DNA from 3 places in the Thermoanaerobacterium xylanolyticum LX-11 genome. Region 2 is predicted to be linked to each of the others. Evidence: riboswitches for the same ligand, from Rfam matches in the RefSeq annotation. Region 2 holds a riboswitch; each other region holds the start of a gene.

Region 1 (4,267 bases), 580 kb from region 2:
TTCTCATCTATAGCAATTATATTAAAATAAAGGCCTGGGACGAAGACAATTTTCAAATGCCTAATTCCGACATAGAAGTAAGGTTTATAAAATTTATAGAGGAGATACATAGCTCAAGCAAAGTAGAAACAAAAGAATCATGGATAATAACTACCTCTAAAGTTACTTCAGTAGAAACTCTATGGAAAATAATACATAAAAGATGGGAAATTGAAAACAATGCTTTTCATCAATTAAAAACAGAATGGCACTTAAATCACTGTTTTATGCACAGTCCTGAGGGTGTAGAAACTGTGTTAATGTTTATAATAATAGCATTTAATTTGATGCAATTATATTTCTTCAGGTGTATAAGAAATTTTAGGGAAAAGCATATGCTTCAAATAGATATTATTGAAGATATAAAAGATGAGATATTTATCATAGAAACTGGATGGAGTAATCCACTGTTTGTGAAGACATAATTTGAAACAAAACTGGAAATTCATTATTAAAATTCATGGGGTAAGGGGAAAGTATAACTTTTTTAGCATCTAAATGGATTTACTATTACCATATATTCAACTAGATGTAAAATATAAAAATTCTTGTAAAGATAAATTTTTTGCTGGAATTTTGATGCGAAATCTCTGAAAGGAAACAAGTTGCATTGACATAATTTTTTGACTTATTATATAATGAAGTTATGACTTTTAAAAAATATTATATAATTTATCTATGTAAAGGGGAGTAGTTCACATATATAAATATGTGGCAAAGTCAACATGCTGGTTTTAACCTGGCTTTGCCTTAAAGAATGAGACCTTTACGTAATATGTTGCACATATTATGTAATAGGTTTTATTTTTTTGGCATACTAATTACAAGGAGGCAGATTTGATGAATGCTTTAATATCGTCTTTTATTCTCGTTTTTGCATCTGAAATGGGCGACAAGTCACAGTTTATGGCTATGGCATTTGCCACATTTATAAAAGCCAGAACTGTCTTAATTAGCATATTGATCGCTGCCCTTTTAAATATGGGTATTGCAGTTTTGTTTGGCTCATTTATTACAGAGTACATACCGATAAAATACGTGAAGCTATTGGCTGCCATATCTTTTTTAATTTTTGGGTTGATTACATTAAAAAATGGCCATGAAGGACATGAAAAAATCAGAAAATCCAAATACGGTCCGGTTTTCACCATAATAAGTACATATTTTATTTCGGAATTTGGAGATAAGACACAGCTTTCGACATTAGCACTTACTGCCACATACAAAAATCCTGTATTTGTTTTATTAGGCGCTACTGCAGGAATTTTTATGGCCGATGTCATCGGAATCGTATTGGGAGTTTATTTAGGTAAGAAATTGCCGACAAGGCTTTTACACTACATATCAGCGATCATTTTTATAATATTTGGCTTTATCACTTTGTACGAAGCAAAAACATTATAAAAGCAAAATGGATACCTTTCGGTATCCATTTTGCTCCTCTTAGCCTCTCAATTTTGCATCATCTTTATCTTGCATAAGAAAATACCATATTTCCAACTCTCAATGCAACTGGCAATGACCAAAGCCACTGGTTAGTATTGCTGTCGTCAAAGTAATAAAGTGCACCGTTTGTAGGATCTACACCGTTTAAGGCATCCCTTGCAGCACTTATTGAGTCTGGTGTGGCAGGTAGATTTATCCAGCCATTTTCAACAGGCGTAAATTGATAGTAGCCATTGCTATCGACTTGATATATTACACCCTTTATGGAGTTAGGAAATATACCACTTTTTACCCTATTCACTATCACGGCACCGACAGCAACTTTAGCTTGATACGATTCACCACCAGCTTCTGCATTTATAAGCCTTGATAGAAGATCCAAATCAGCATTTGTGTATGAAATAACACCTCTTTGGACAGAACCCCTGTTTGTAGTTACATCGCTTCTTATACTTGAAGAAGTTGATGGTGTGCCAGACGTCGATGTTGGTATGACAAAAACTTGACCTGGATAAATCATATCGCCTGTTAAACCATTTACATTTTTTAAAGCATCTACAGTAGTACCATACTTCATGGCAATTAAGTATAAACTATCGCCTTTTTGGACTGTATATGTGTTGTCACTGCCAGGTACAACTAATACTTGCCCCGGATATATTACTGTATTACTGATATTGTTAAGCTTCATTATTTGATTGTATGTTGTACCATAATTTAAGCCTATTTTATATAGGCTATCACCAGGCTTCACAGTATATGTTGCCGCAAATGCCGTCTGAGAAAATAAAAGAGCCGCTGCTAATGATGCAATGAGAGGCTTTACCTTAATACATTTTTTTAACATAAAAATCCCCCTTTTGCCTCCGAGGTTAGTTGACGGGTTCGGGCAAAGGGCCGCCCTACCACTTAAGTGGATTCACCCCAAAAAAAGATCCCCCGTACCCCTTTTCGGGGATTCGGCATATTTTACTTTAATTATAAGGGGAATGCTTGTATATGTCCATATTAAACTGATGGGAATATAGGTAATTAGTGGCATTCACTGTAACCGCAAAATGGACAGTAAATACATCCGCTTTCAGGAACTAACTGAGCCCCACAATCAGGGCATTTATATTCCTTAGAAGAATTTTTTGCCTCCATCTGCTGATTCTTCGTCGCTTCTTTTTGCAACATTTTATACCCTCCAATATATAGTGATTTTATAAATATATTATACCATATATTGTGGAGTATGTCACTAAAAATAAATAACACCCCCATCTATCAAATTTTGGGAATTGTTATTTTAAATTCGGATCCTTCATTTAACTTGCTTTTTACTTCAATACTTCCACCATGCAGCTCAACAATAAGTTTTGCAATAGATAGTCCTAAACCCATTCCACCAGTTTCTTTGCTTCTTGCTTTGTCAACCCTGTAAAATCTGTCAAATATATAAGGAATCTCTTCTTCAGGTATTCCAATGCCGTCGTCTTTAATTGTTACGGCTACATTATTATCTGCTTCCCCTGCATAAAATTTTATGTTGCCGTCAATATCTGTATATTTTAATGCATTATCGAGAATTATTCTTAATAGCTCCTTTATAAGGTTCCTATCTGCATACACTTCCAAATTTTTATCGCAAAAAATTTCAATGTTTTTCCCATTAAAAATCACTTTAGCATCCCTGACTATTTCTGCAATCAATTCATAAACATTAAATAATTTCTTATTTATATTAAGCGTCTTGTTATCTCCTCTTGCCAGCATTAAAAGCCTTTCAATCAATATCTCCATTTCTTGCTCTTCTTTTTTTAAAGCGCCTATAGACTCTTCCAGTACATCTTTGTTGTCTTTCCCCCATCTGTCTATAAGTTCTATATATCCTTTCAAGATAGACAAAGGTGTCCTCAGCTCATGGGAAACATTTGATATAAATGCATTCTGCCTTTTAAAATAGTCTTCCAACCTATCCAGCATGTCATTAAATGTAGCAGCGAGCTTAGACAGTTCATCATTATTTCCACTAATGCTCAATCTTTTATTTAATTTTTTTTCGTCGATTGCATGAACTTCTCTCACCATATAATCAACAGGCCTTAATGCTCTACCCGTTATAAAATATCCTGCAAAAAAAGACACCAAAACTCCAATGACATCGGAAACAGCCATCATAACAAACAAAAGCTTTAAGAAAAAATACTGATTTTTTAAATCTTCATAAACCTGAATATAAAAAAATTTATTCCCAAAAGTATACTTTCTGTTTATATATGCTATATGTGTCTCATCTTTTTCTATTTTTGTAGGTACATTTATATTTTTATCATATGGTATATCAATCAAATGCGGTGAAGACACGTACACAATTTTCCCATGCGAATCCACAATCTTTAAATACATATTTTCACCTATTGACGATCCGAAAAGTAAATCTTTGTCTACACTTGTTATTATGCCATCAACCTCTTTCAGTTTTTCGACTATGACATCTGATTGATTTTGTATATCGTCAAACGCTTGATATACAAGGTAATATTTGAGACCGTATAACACAGATGCATTAAGCACTATTAAAATAAATGAAAATATGATAGCATAAAGCAAAGCAATCCTCAACTTTATTGACAACTTAAAGCTTTTAATTCTCATTTTTTTCTTTCCTTAAAGAGTATCCTACACCTCTTATCGTCTGTATCAACTTATTATCAAACGGTTCATCAATTTTACTTCGCAAATACCTTATGTACACATCTACTATGTTTGTCTCACCAATATAATTGTAGCCCCATAC
Region 2 (4,267 bases):
TTTTTCTATCTTGAATTTTTGACTCGATTATTTCGATCAGGGCTTTTCTGTAGTTGTCATCATATTTTTCAGGGGAAAAATCAGATGTCAGAGTATCCACAAGTTTTATAGCCATTTTCACCTCATTTTCGTGAAGATCTACATTGCGGATAGGTGGAAGCTCATTTGTACTTCTTATTTCATCAGGAAAGTGCATTGTTTCCATAACCATGTAGTTGTCATTGAAAACTCTTATGCAGGCTAAATCTTGCTTTGAGCGGATTACTACCCGCGCGACTGCTACACGGTTTAATTTCTTCATAGAATCTCTTAGAAGTACGTATGGTTTTGCACCTATTTCATCTGGTGCGATGTAGTATGTCTTATCGAAATATATGGGATCTATTTGCCTTAAATCTGTAAAATCGATAATATCTATCGTTTTAACTGTTGACTTTGGAATTCTCTCTAAGTCTTCTTCATCTATGATGACAAATTTTCCTGGTTCATATTCATAGCCTTTTACGATTTCTTCATCAGAAACTTCTTTATTGCACACAGGGCAAATCTTCTCGTATTTTATAGGTGATTTGCAGTCCTTGTGAAGCTGTCTAAAATGGATGGAGTTGTCTTCTGTGGCTGCATAAAGTTTTATGGGGATGCTGACAAGGCCAAAGCTGATGGCACCCTTCCACATCGAGCGCATTTTTTCACCTTCTTTCGATATTTATTAATTAGTATAACCATGAAAAACTCACAATCTTCAGGTAATTTATGGAATGTGGTTGACTTTGATACAATTTGCCTATATAATATTAATAATTATTAAAAATATAAATTTTTTATTAAATTTATTAAAATAAACATCATGCTTTGACAGCATCACGATAAACGAAAACTATCACGTTAGACAGCAGTAATCGTGATATAATTAGATTATACGGCACAGAGACCGAGTTTTATTTGGGATTTTCAAACCCGTAAAATAAACTGATCGGGCTTCCTTTTTGTACCACCATCTGTCCAGAACAAAATGTTCAAAAGGACGCATAGTAAAATAAGGAAATATAAGGGAGCCACGCCGTAAAATCTTCCTTTATGAGGTGAAAGGTTATGGATAGATTATACGAGCGTTGTTGTGGGATTGATGTACACAAAAAAATGATAGTTGCTTGCTTTAAACATGGCAATGATCAGGAAATCCGTGAGTACGGAACAACAACAGCAGAATTAAGAGAGCTCACTGCATGGCTACTTAATGAAAAGTGTGAAATGATAGCTATGGAAAGCACTGCTTCTTATTGGAAACCATTATACAACATATTCGAGCTTTCCGGATTAGATGCTATAGTAGTAAATGCAAGAGACATGAAAGCTGTTCCTGGACGGAAAACAGATGTAAAAGACGCAGAATGGATTGCAGATCTTCTCCAGCATGGTTTGCTCAAGGCTAGCTATGTTCCTGATAGAGAGCAAAGAGAATTGCGTGAAGCATCTCGCTATCGCAAAAGCCTAATTGAGGAACGAGCACGTGAATTGAATCGACTGCAAAAAATGTTAGAAGGAGCTAATATCAAATTATCTAGCTTTACTTCCGATATCAATGGCAAAAGCTCCAGGAGAATATTAAATGCTCTTTTAGAAGGCAAGAAATTAGATGAAGAACAACTTCAAGAATTGCTTCACGGTTCAATGCATAAAAAAATTCCTGAAATTATGAAAGCAGTGGATGGTGTACTTACTCCCCTTCAGAAACAATTAATTAAAAATATCATTGACCATATAGATGATATGGGTAGACGTATAGAAGATATGGATAAACTAATTTCGAATTACTTGGACAAATATCAAAAAGCAATTAAACAGATTGATGAAGTTCCAGGCATAGGAATACAAAGTGCAGAAACGATTCTAGCGGAAATTGGATTAGAAATGAAGCGCTTTCCGAGTGATGCGCATATATCAAGTTGGGCAGGGCTTTCCCCAGGCAACAATGAAAGTGCAGGCAAACGACGAAACAGCAAAACGACGAAGGGGAATAAGACATTAAAAACCACCTTAATTCAATGTGCAAAATCTGCAGTAAAAAAAGAAGGAACATTCTTTTATGCACAATACCAACGTTTAGTTGTAAGACGCGGAAAGAACCGTGCAATAGTGGCAGTAGCTCACTCAATGTTGATTGCCATTTACCATATGCTTAAAGAAAATAAACCGTATAAAGAGCTTGGAGAAGATTATTATAATCAGTTTAACAAGGAGCGAAAGATTAATTCCTACCTAAAAAAACTATATGCATTAGGATGGGAACCTGAAATTGCCACACAACAAATATAAATATTACCATTAATTCCCTTTAAAGTCTATTTTTAAAGCTGGAGGGGAAGTCTGCGCTTTTTTAGCTACTTATATAATAAGTTTTCATAGTAAAATAAAACATGCCTAATCGAAAGAGCGGGGGATATCTTTGGGGTGAATCCGCGTATGCGGTAGGGTTGCTCTTTACCGAACCCGTCAACTAACCTCGTAGGCATAAAGAGAGGATGAATGAGTTGAATTACAAAAAAATAGTGGCAACAGCGGTAGTGTCAATAACACTTATGCAAGCGCCAAGTGCATTTGCGATGGAGCTTTTGAAATACGGTTCAAAAGGACAAGCGGTGGTTAGCCTGCAGCAAACGTTAAACAGACTTGGCTATAGCACAGGTGGTATTGACGGAATATTTGGCAGCAAGACAAAAAGCGCAGTGATCGCACTGCAGAGAAGGTATGGACTATCTCCTGATGGAATTGTAGGACCAGCTACAGAGGCAGTATTAAATAGGACGACTGTAACTGGCGTTTCATCAAGGGGTGGTTATGAGCGCCCATCAAATTTTGACATAGTAAGTATTGCAGAAAGATATCTTGGAGTACCGTATGTTTTTGGTGGTACTACACCTGCAGGTTTTGATTGCTCTGGATTTGTTCAATACGTGTTTAGGCAAGCTGGAAAAAGCATCGGCAGAACTACGTATGACCAGTATGCAGGTGGTAGAGCTGTAAGCTTATCTGATCTTCAGCCAGGCGATATATTGTTTTTCTCTACATCAGGCGGTGGTCCTACACATGAAGGTATATACATAGGAGATAATCGTTTAATACACATGAGCGATTCCCTTAATAAGGCTGCTATTGCAGATTTTAGCGGTTGGTTTAGGACGTACTATATAGGCGCAAGAAGATATTATTAAAATTTAAAAGAGAGCATCTATATAGAGGCGTATATGTTTTTGATTTAACATATGCGCCTCTTTTATTTTTAGAAATTCAATAAAGTCTTAAATGGAAATCTTTGTTTTGCTGAAAAGTGATGGCACAAATAACTGATTATTATAAATTTTCTACATTGACTTTTTATAACTCGCAATTACCAAAACGTTTGTTCGTTTAATATAATTAAAACACAGTGCTGCACTGAAAGGGACCGGTCCTCACTTATGTGAGGTGTGTAGTAGATGATAAGTTATAATGAACTGTGCTTTAAGGCTAAAAGTGGTGATAAGGATTCTGTCTATGAGATTTTAAAAAAGTTTAATCCTCTTTTGATAAAATTAGCAAAAAAGTTTCCATACGACAGTTTTGATGATATGCTTCAAGACGGAAGAGAAGTGCTTATTGCTGCTATCCATCAGTTTGATGAGAAAAAAGGCAAGGAATTCATAGCATATAGCAGTATGCAGCTTAAATTTTACTTTTTAAATGCCTACAGAAAGAAAAAATCTTTTCTCTCTTTGAATGTAAAGGCAGATGAGGAGGAAAATGAGATCATCGATTTGATAGAGAGCGATGAACTTACGCCAGAAGAAAAATTTTTTAATGATATCATGAGAAAGGATTTAAAGGAAGCTTTGAATGGCCTTACTGGAAAGCAGAAAAACATAATAATGCTTTACTTTTTCGAAAGGAAGACACTTGTTGAAATATCAAAAGAATTGGGAGTAGGCTATCAAAGCGTTGTTAAACTTAAAGACAGAGCTTTAGATAGATTAAGATTTTTGATAAAAAATGATATAATTATGTAAAACGGCTTGAAAGGATGATGTATACTTGGAAGCTAAAAATCTCGGCATAAATGAAGAATTATTCAAAGAAATAATCGAGCTGAATCAAAAAGCTCAGTTTCACAATCTAATCGGCATGGAGATTGCTGAGCTTGGCAGTGGTAAAGTGACGATGGAAATGACGATTTCCGAGAAACATCTAAATATCTTTGAGATTGCTCACGGCGGTGTATTGTTTTCTCTCA
Region 3 (4,267 bases), 1.0 Mb from region 2:
CCCGGAAGGATAGAGAATGCAAAATTAAAAAGAATAATATAGACAGACATGAATCTATGCTTGTCTGTATAATACTAAATGAATCGCAATTTATACAAAAAGGTATTGACACAAACAAAAAAACATTATATAATGACTAATGTGCTAACGATGTTGTGACGCGGGGGTGGCGGAATAGGCAGACGCGTACGTTTGTGTGGATGTCGATTCTGTGATAGATTTAATTAACACCTTTGCGAATATTGACAAGTTAGCATCTTGATGATACAATACTCAATGTAAGCGGGAGTGCTGGAATAGGCAGACAGGCATGTTTGAGGGGCATGTGAGAGCTATCTCGTATGGGTTCAAGTCCCATCTCCCGCACCAAAATGAAAATAAATATTTTACATAAAAAAGCCTTTCAAAAGGCTTTTTTTTAATGCCACTTTACCATTATAATTGACATGAATACAATCGCAACAATCGTCGTTGTCGTTATAAAGATCGATGCAAGTTTGGTGTTTAGATTTCTCTCATCAGAATATATGACTGCTACAAGCGCTGTTGGCATGATAGTTCCTAACATTATGGTTTTAATTGTCATTGATGCGGTATTGAAAAACAGAGGCAAGACAAAAAACAATGCTATGCCTGGTGCATATTTAATGGCAAGTCCTTTAAGTAGCGATAAAATTTCATCCTTTTCTAAATTAAAATCAAGAAAGTATCCTATTACAAACAAAGCCAATGTTGTATTAGGCATTGAAATTTGTTCTGCCAGGTTAACGATTAAACTTGGAAATTTAATACCTATGACATTTAATATGAAGGCGATTATATACGTGTCAAAAGGTACAAAGTACAAGATTTTTTTAAATACTTTCTTTAGATCTACTTTATCACTCTGAGAAAATGCGTACGCAGCAATATATGCAACTCCAAAGACATTAAATGAATTTCCCATGTCAAACATGGCAATGTGCAAAAGTCCATTGTTGCCGTAAATTTGTTGTATAAAAGGAAAAGCGAAAAGACCTATGTTGTAGCCACAAAGAGAGATAATTAAAGTGCCTTTTGTTTCTCTTTTTAAATTTGCGTTTCTAAAGGCTAAAAAGCCTACAAGAAAAGTGATGAAGCCAAAAGCAAAGCCTGATAATGTTAAAACGAACAAGTTTGTATTTACTTTTGTAGTCAAGAAAACTTTTGCGATGCTGGCAGGTAATGTTATGTATATGATAAAACTATTTATTACCTTTCCCGTTTCTGCAGGTAGAAATTTCATTTTCTTTACTGCGTAACCGAAAAATATTATGATGATGCTTATTGCGATTTTTTGAAGTATGACTATTTGACTCATTCATATCCTCCTTTTCGTATATCAAATAAAATTATACTACAACAAGCTTCTTATTTATAGAGATTGTAACAAATTTATAAATTTTTTATAAAATATATTAAGAGTTTATTAAAAAAATCTTAAAAAATTATTATGAAAACATTGACTTTATTAATCGTTTTTGATAAAATAAAAGAAACTTGTACATATTAGCAATCTTGCCGAATCCTATTTAGGTACGGAGGATTTTTCATGTTTGGGGTTAATCTGCCATATGCAGTAGGGGTACCTTCTATCCCGCACCCGTCAACTAACTCCGGAGGCAAAAGGAAGGAGATTAGCTATGAATAGCAAATTAGGTAAATTTATTTTTGGTGTATCCGTTTTCGGCATGACTATGGTAGGTTCTTCGATGCTTACACATATTTATGCAGCAGATCTTGGAAGTGGCGTCGTCATTGGAAACGGTGTAAATGTCAGAAATGGCGGAAACTTGTCGTCAATGGTTATCACACAGTTAAATTATAGCGATGTGGTTACAGTGATTGGACAGGATAATGGCTGGTACAACATAAAGCTTTCAGATGGGACTGTAGGCTGGATATATGGAAAGTACCTTTCATTAAGGTCTTCAAGTACGGTGTCAAGGGGTGATGTTGATAGAAGCATTGCCTCAAGGCTGATCGATTTTGGTAAAGAGTTTTTAGGAACAAGGTATGTTTACGGTGGTGAATCTCCATCGGGTTTTGATTGTTCTGGTTTTACTCAATACGTCTTTAAAAGCGTCGGTATTAGTTTGCCAAGGACTGCTGATGTTCAAGCTACAGTAGGAACTTACGTTGATAGAGCAGATTTGCAGCCTGGTGATTTGGTGTTTTTTAAGACATTAGGGAGCAGCATAATAAACCATGCTGGGATATACATAGGAAATGGGCAGTTTATGCACGCTTCATCTGGTGCTGGAAAAGTCATGATAAGCTCTTTATATGAAGATTACTACAGCACTCACTATGCTGCAGCCAGAAGGGTTATACAGTAAACTAAATATAACGACAAAAAGGCACTTTCATGTGTCTTTTTTTGATGCATTTTTTAGGCGATATTTTATAGTTTGTTGACTATTTAGGCATATTAATATATCATTATATATTGTATAAAATTTGCATTTGTGTGGAAGGAGTTAACCTAAATGGGGTTTGTAAGGGACGATATAAGGAATGTAGCTATAATAGCGCATGTTGATCACGGGAAAACAACTTTAGTAGACGGTATGCTTAAGCAAAGCGGCATTTTTAGGCAGAACGAAAAAGTCGAAGAGAGAGTAATGGATTCAAATGAGTTAGAAAGAGAAAGAGGAATAACTATTCTTTCAAAGAATACAGCTATTAGGTATAATGGTGTAAAGATAAACATAGTTGATACACCAGGGCATGCTGATTTTGGTGGTGAGGTAGAACGGGTATTAAAAATGGTTGATGGTGTATTGTTGCTTGTAGATGCTTTTGAAGGACCAATGCCTCAAACCAGATTTGTATTAAGCAAGGCTTTAGAGCTTAATTTAAAACCTATAGTAGTTGTTAACAAAATCGATAGACCTGATGCAAGGCCAGAGGAAGTCATTGATGAAGTCCTCGATCTTTTTATTGAGCTTGGTGCTGATGATGATCAGATTGATTTTCCTGTAGTATATGCTTCTGCCAGAGAAGGCATTGCTAAGTTAAGCTTAAAGGATGAATCAGTAGATTTGCGTCCTCTTTTTGATACTATCTTAAAAGAGATTCCGGCGCCAGAAGGTAATATAGATGATCCGCTGCAGCTTATTGTTACCACACTTGACTATGATGATTACATTGGGAGAATCGCTATTGGAAAAGTGGTTAGAGGTAAAATTGTATCAGGTGAAAATGTGGCAATATGCAAGAGAGATGGGTCTGTGCAAAATGTTAAATTAAGCAATCTGTATCAATATGAAGGTTTGAAAAGAGTACAGGTTGATGATGCTAAGTTGGGTGATATAGTAGCTGTATCAGGTATAAGCGACATTGAGATTGGAGAGACGATAGCCGATCCAGAAAAGCCAGAGGCTGTAGATTTTGTTGAAATAGAAGATCCAACCATTTCGATGACATTTGGCGTAAATACGAGTCCGTTTGCAGGTAGGGAAGGCAAATACGTGACATCAAGGCATTTAAGAGAAAGGCTTTTTAAAGAGCTTGAAACGAATGTAGCATTAAGGGTTGAGGAGACGGAGACGACAGAAGCATTTAAAGTATCTGGACGTGGCGAGTTGCATTTATCCATTTTGATAGAGACTATGAGGCGTGAAGGATATGAGCTTCAGGTATCTAAGCCATCTGTGATTATAAAGGAGATAAATGGTGTCAAGCACGAGCCTATTGAGCTTGTTACTATTGACATACCAGAAGATTACATGGGTGTAGTCATGGAAAAGATGGGCTCAAGAAAAGGAGAGCTTATGGATATGCATACTTTAAAACCTGGTACATTAAGGCTGAAATTTAAGATACCGACAAGAGGCCTCATAGGATATCGCTCTGAATTTCTTACTGATACCAAGGGAAATGGGATAATGACATCTATAATCTATGACTATGAACCGTACAAAGGGGATATACCTACAAGATCGAGAGGGTCTTTAGTGGCTTTTGAAGCTGGCACTACAACGACTTATGGACTTTACAATGCACAAGATAGAGGAACTCTTTTTGTAGGTCCAGGCGTCGAAGTGTACGAAGGTATGATAGTTGGTGAAAACTCCAGAAGTGATGATATAGATGTCAATGTTTGTAAGAAAAAGCATGTTACTAATTTGCGTTCTGCCACTGCAGATGAAGCATTAAGGCTTTCACCAGTTAGAGAAATGTCGCTTGAAGAAGCTTTGGAGTTTATCGCCAACGATGAACTTGTGGAAGTTACGCCTAAAAGCAT

What was found. A riboswitch is a leader RNA that binds a small molecule or an ion and turns the genes downstream of it on or off. The one in region 2 is predicted to bind cyclic di-AMP.
Region 1: another riboswitch for cyclic di-AMP. It lies ahead of THEXY_RS05755 (cell wall hydrolase); the one in region 2 lies ahead of THEXY_RS03045 (C40 family peptidase).
Region 3: another riboswitch for cyclic di-AMP. It lies ahead of THEXY_RS08135 (C40 family peptidase); the one in region 2 lies ahead of THEXY_RS03045 (C40 family peptidase).

The regions. Positions count from the first base shown of each region.
Region 1 is NC_015555.1:1,188,704-1,192,970, reverse strand. It holds gene THEXY_RS05765 (transposase) at 1-464, shown strand, start outside; gene THEXY_RS05760 (TMEM165/GDT1 family protein) at 880-1,443, shown strand; gene THEXY_RS05755 (cell wall hydrolase) at 1,508-2,332, opposite strand; cyclic di-AMP (ydaO/yuaA leader) riboswitch at 2,332-2,460, opposite strand; gene THEXY_RS12625 (hypothetical protein) at 2,518-2,664, opposite strand; gene THEXY_RS05750 (sensor histidine kinase) at 2,755-4,125, opposite strand; gene THEXY_RS05745 (response regulator transcription factor) at 4,115-4,267, opposite strand, start outside.
Region 2 is NC_015555.1:608,140-612,406, forward strand. It holds gene ku (non-homologous end joining protein Ku) at 1-685, opposite strand, end outside; gene THEXY_RS03040 (IS110 family RNA-guided transposase) at 1,093-2,316, shown strand; cyclic di-AMP (ydaO/yuaA leader) riboswitch at 2,409-2,526, shown strand; gene THEXY_RS03045 (C40 family peptidase) at 2,523-3,212, shown strand; gene THEXY_RS03050 (sigma-70 family RNA polymerase sigma factor) at 3,477-4,043, shown strand; gene THEXY_RS03055 (PaaI family thioesterase) at 4,069-4,267, shown strand, end outside.
Region 3 is NC_015555.1:1,639,524-1,643,790, reverse strand. It holds gene THEXY_RS08150 (nicotinate phosphoribosyltransferase) at 1-42, shown strand, start outside; tRNA gene THEXY_RS08145 (tRNA-Leu) at 283-369, shown strand; gene THEXY_RS08140 (AEC family transporter) at 419-1,339, opposite strand; cyclic di-AMP (ydaO/yuaA leader) riboswitch at 1,528-1,658, shown strand; gene THEXY_RS08135 (C40 family peptidase) at 1,662-2,357, shown strand; gene typA (translational GTPase TypA) at 2,508-4,267, shown strand, end outside.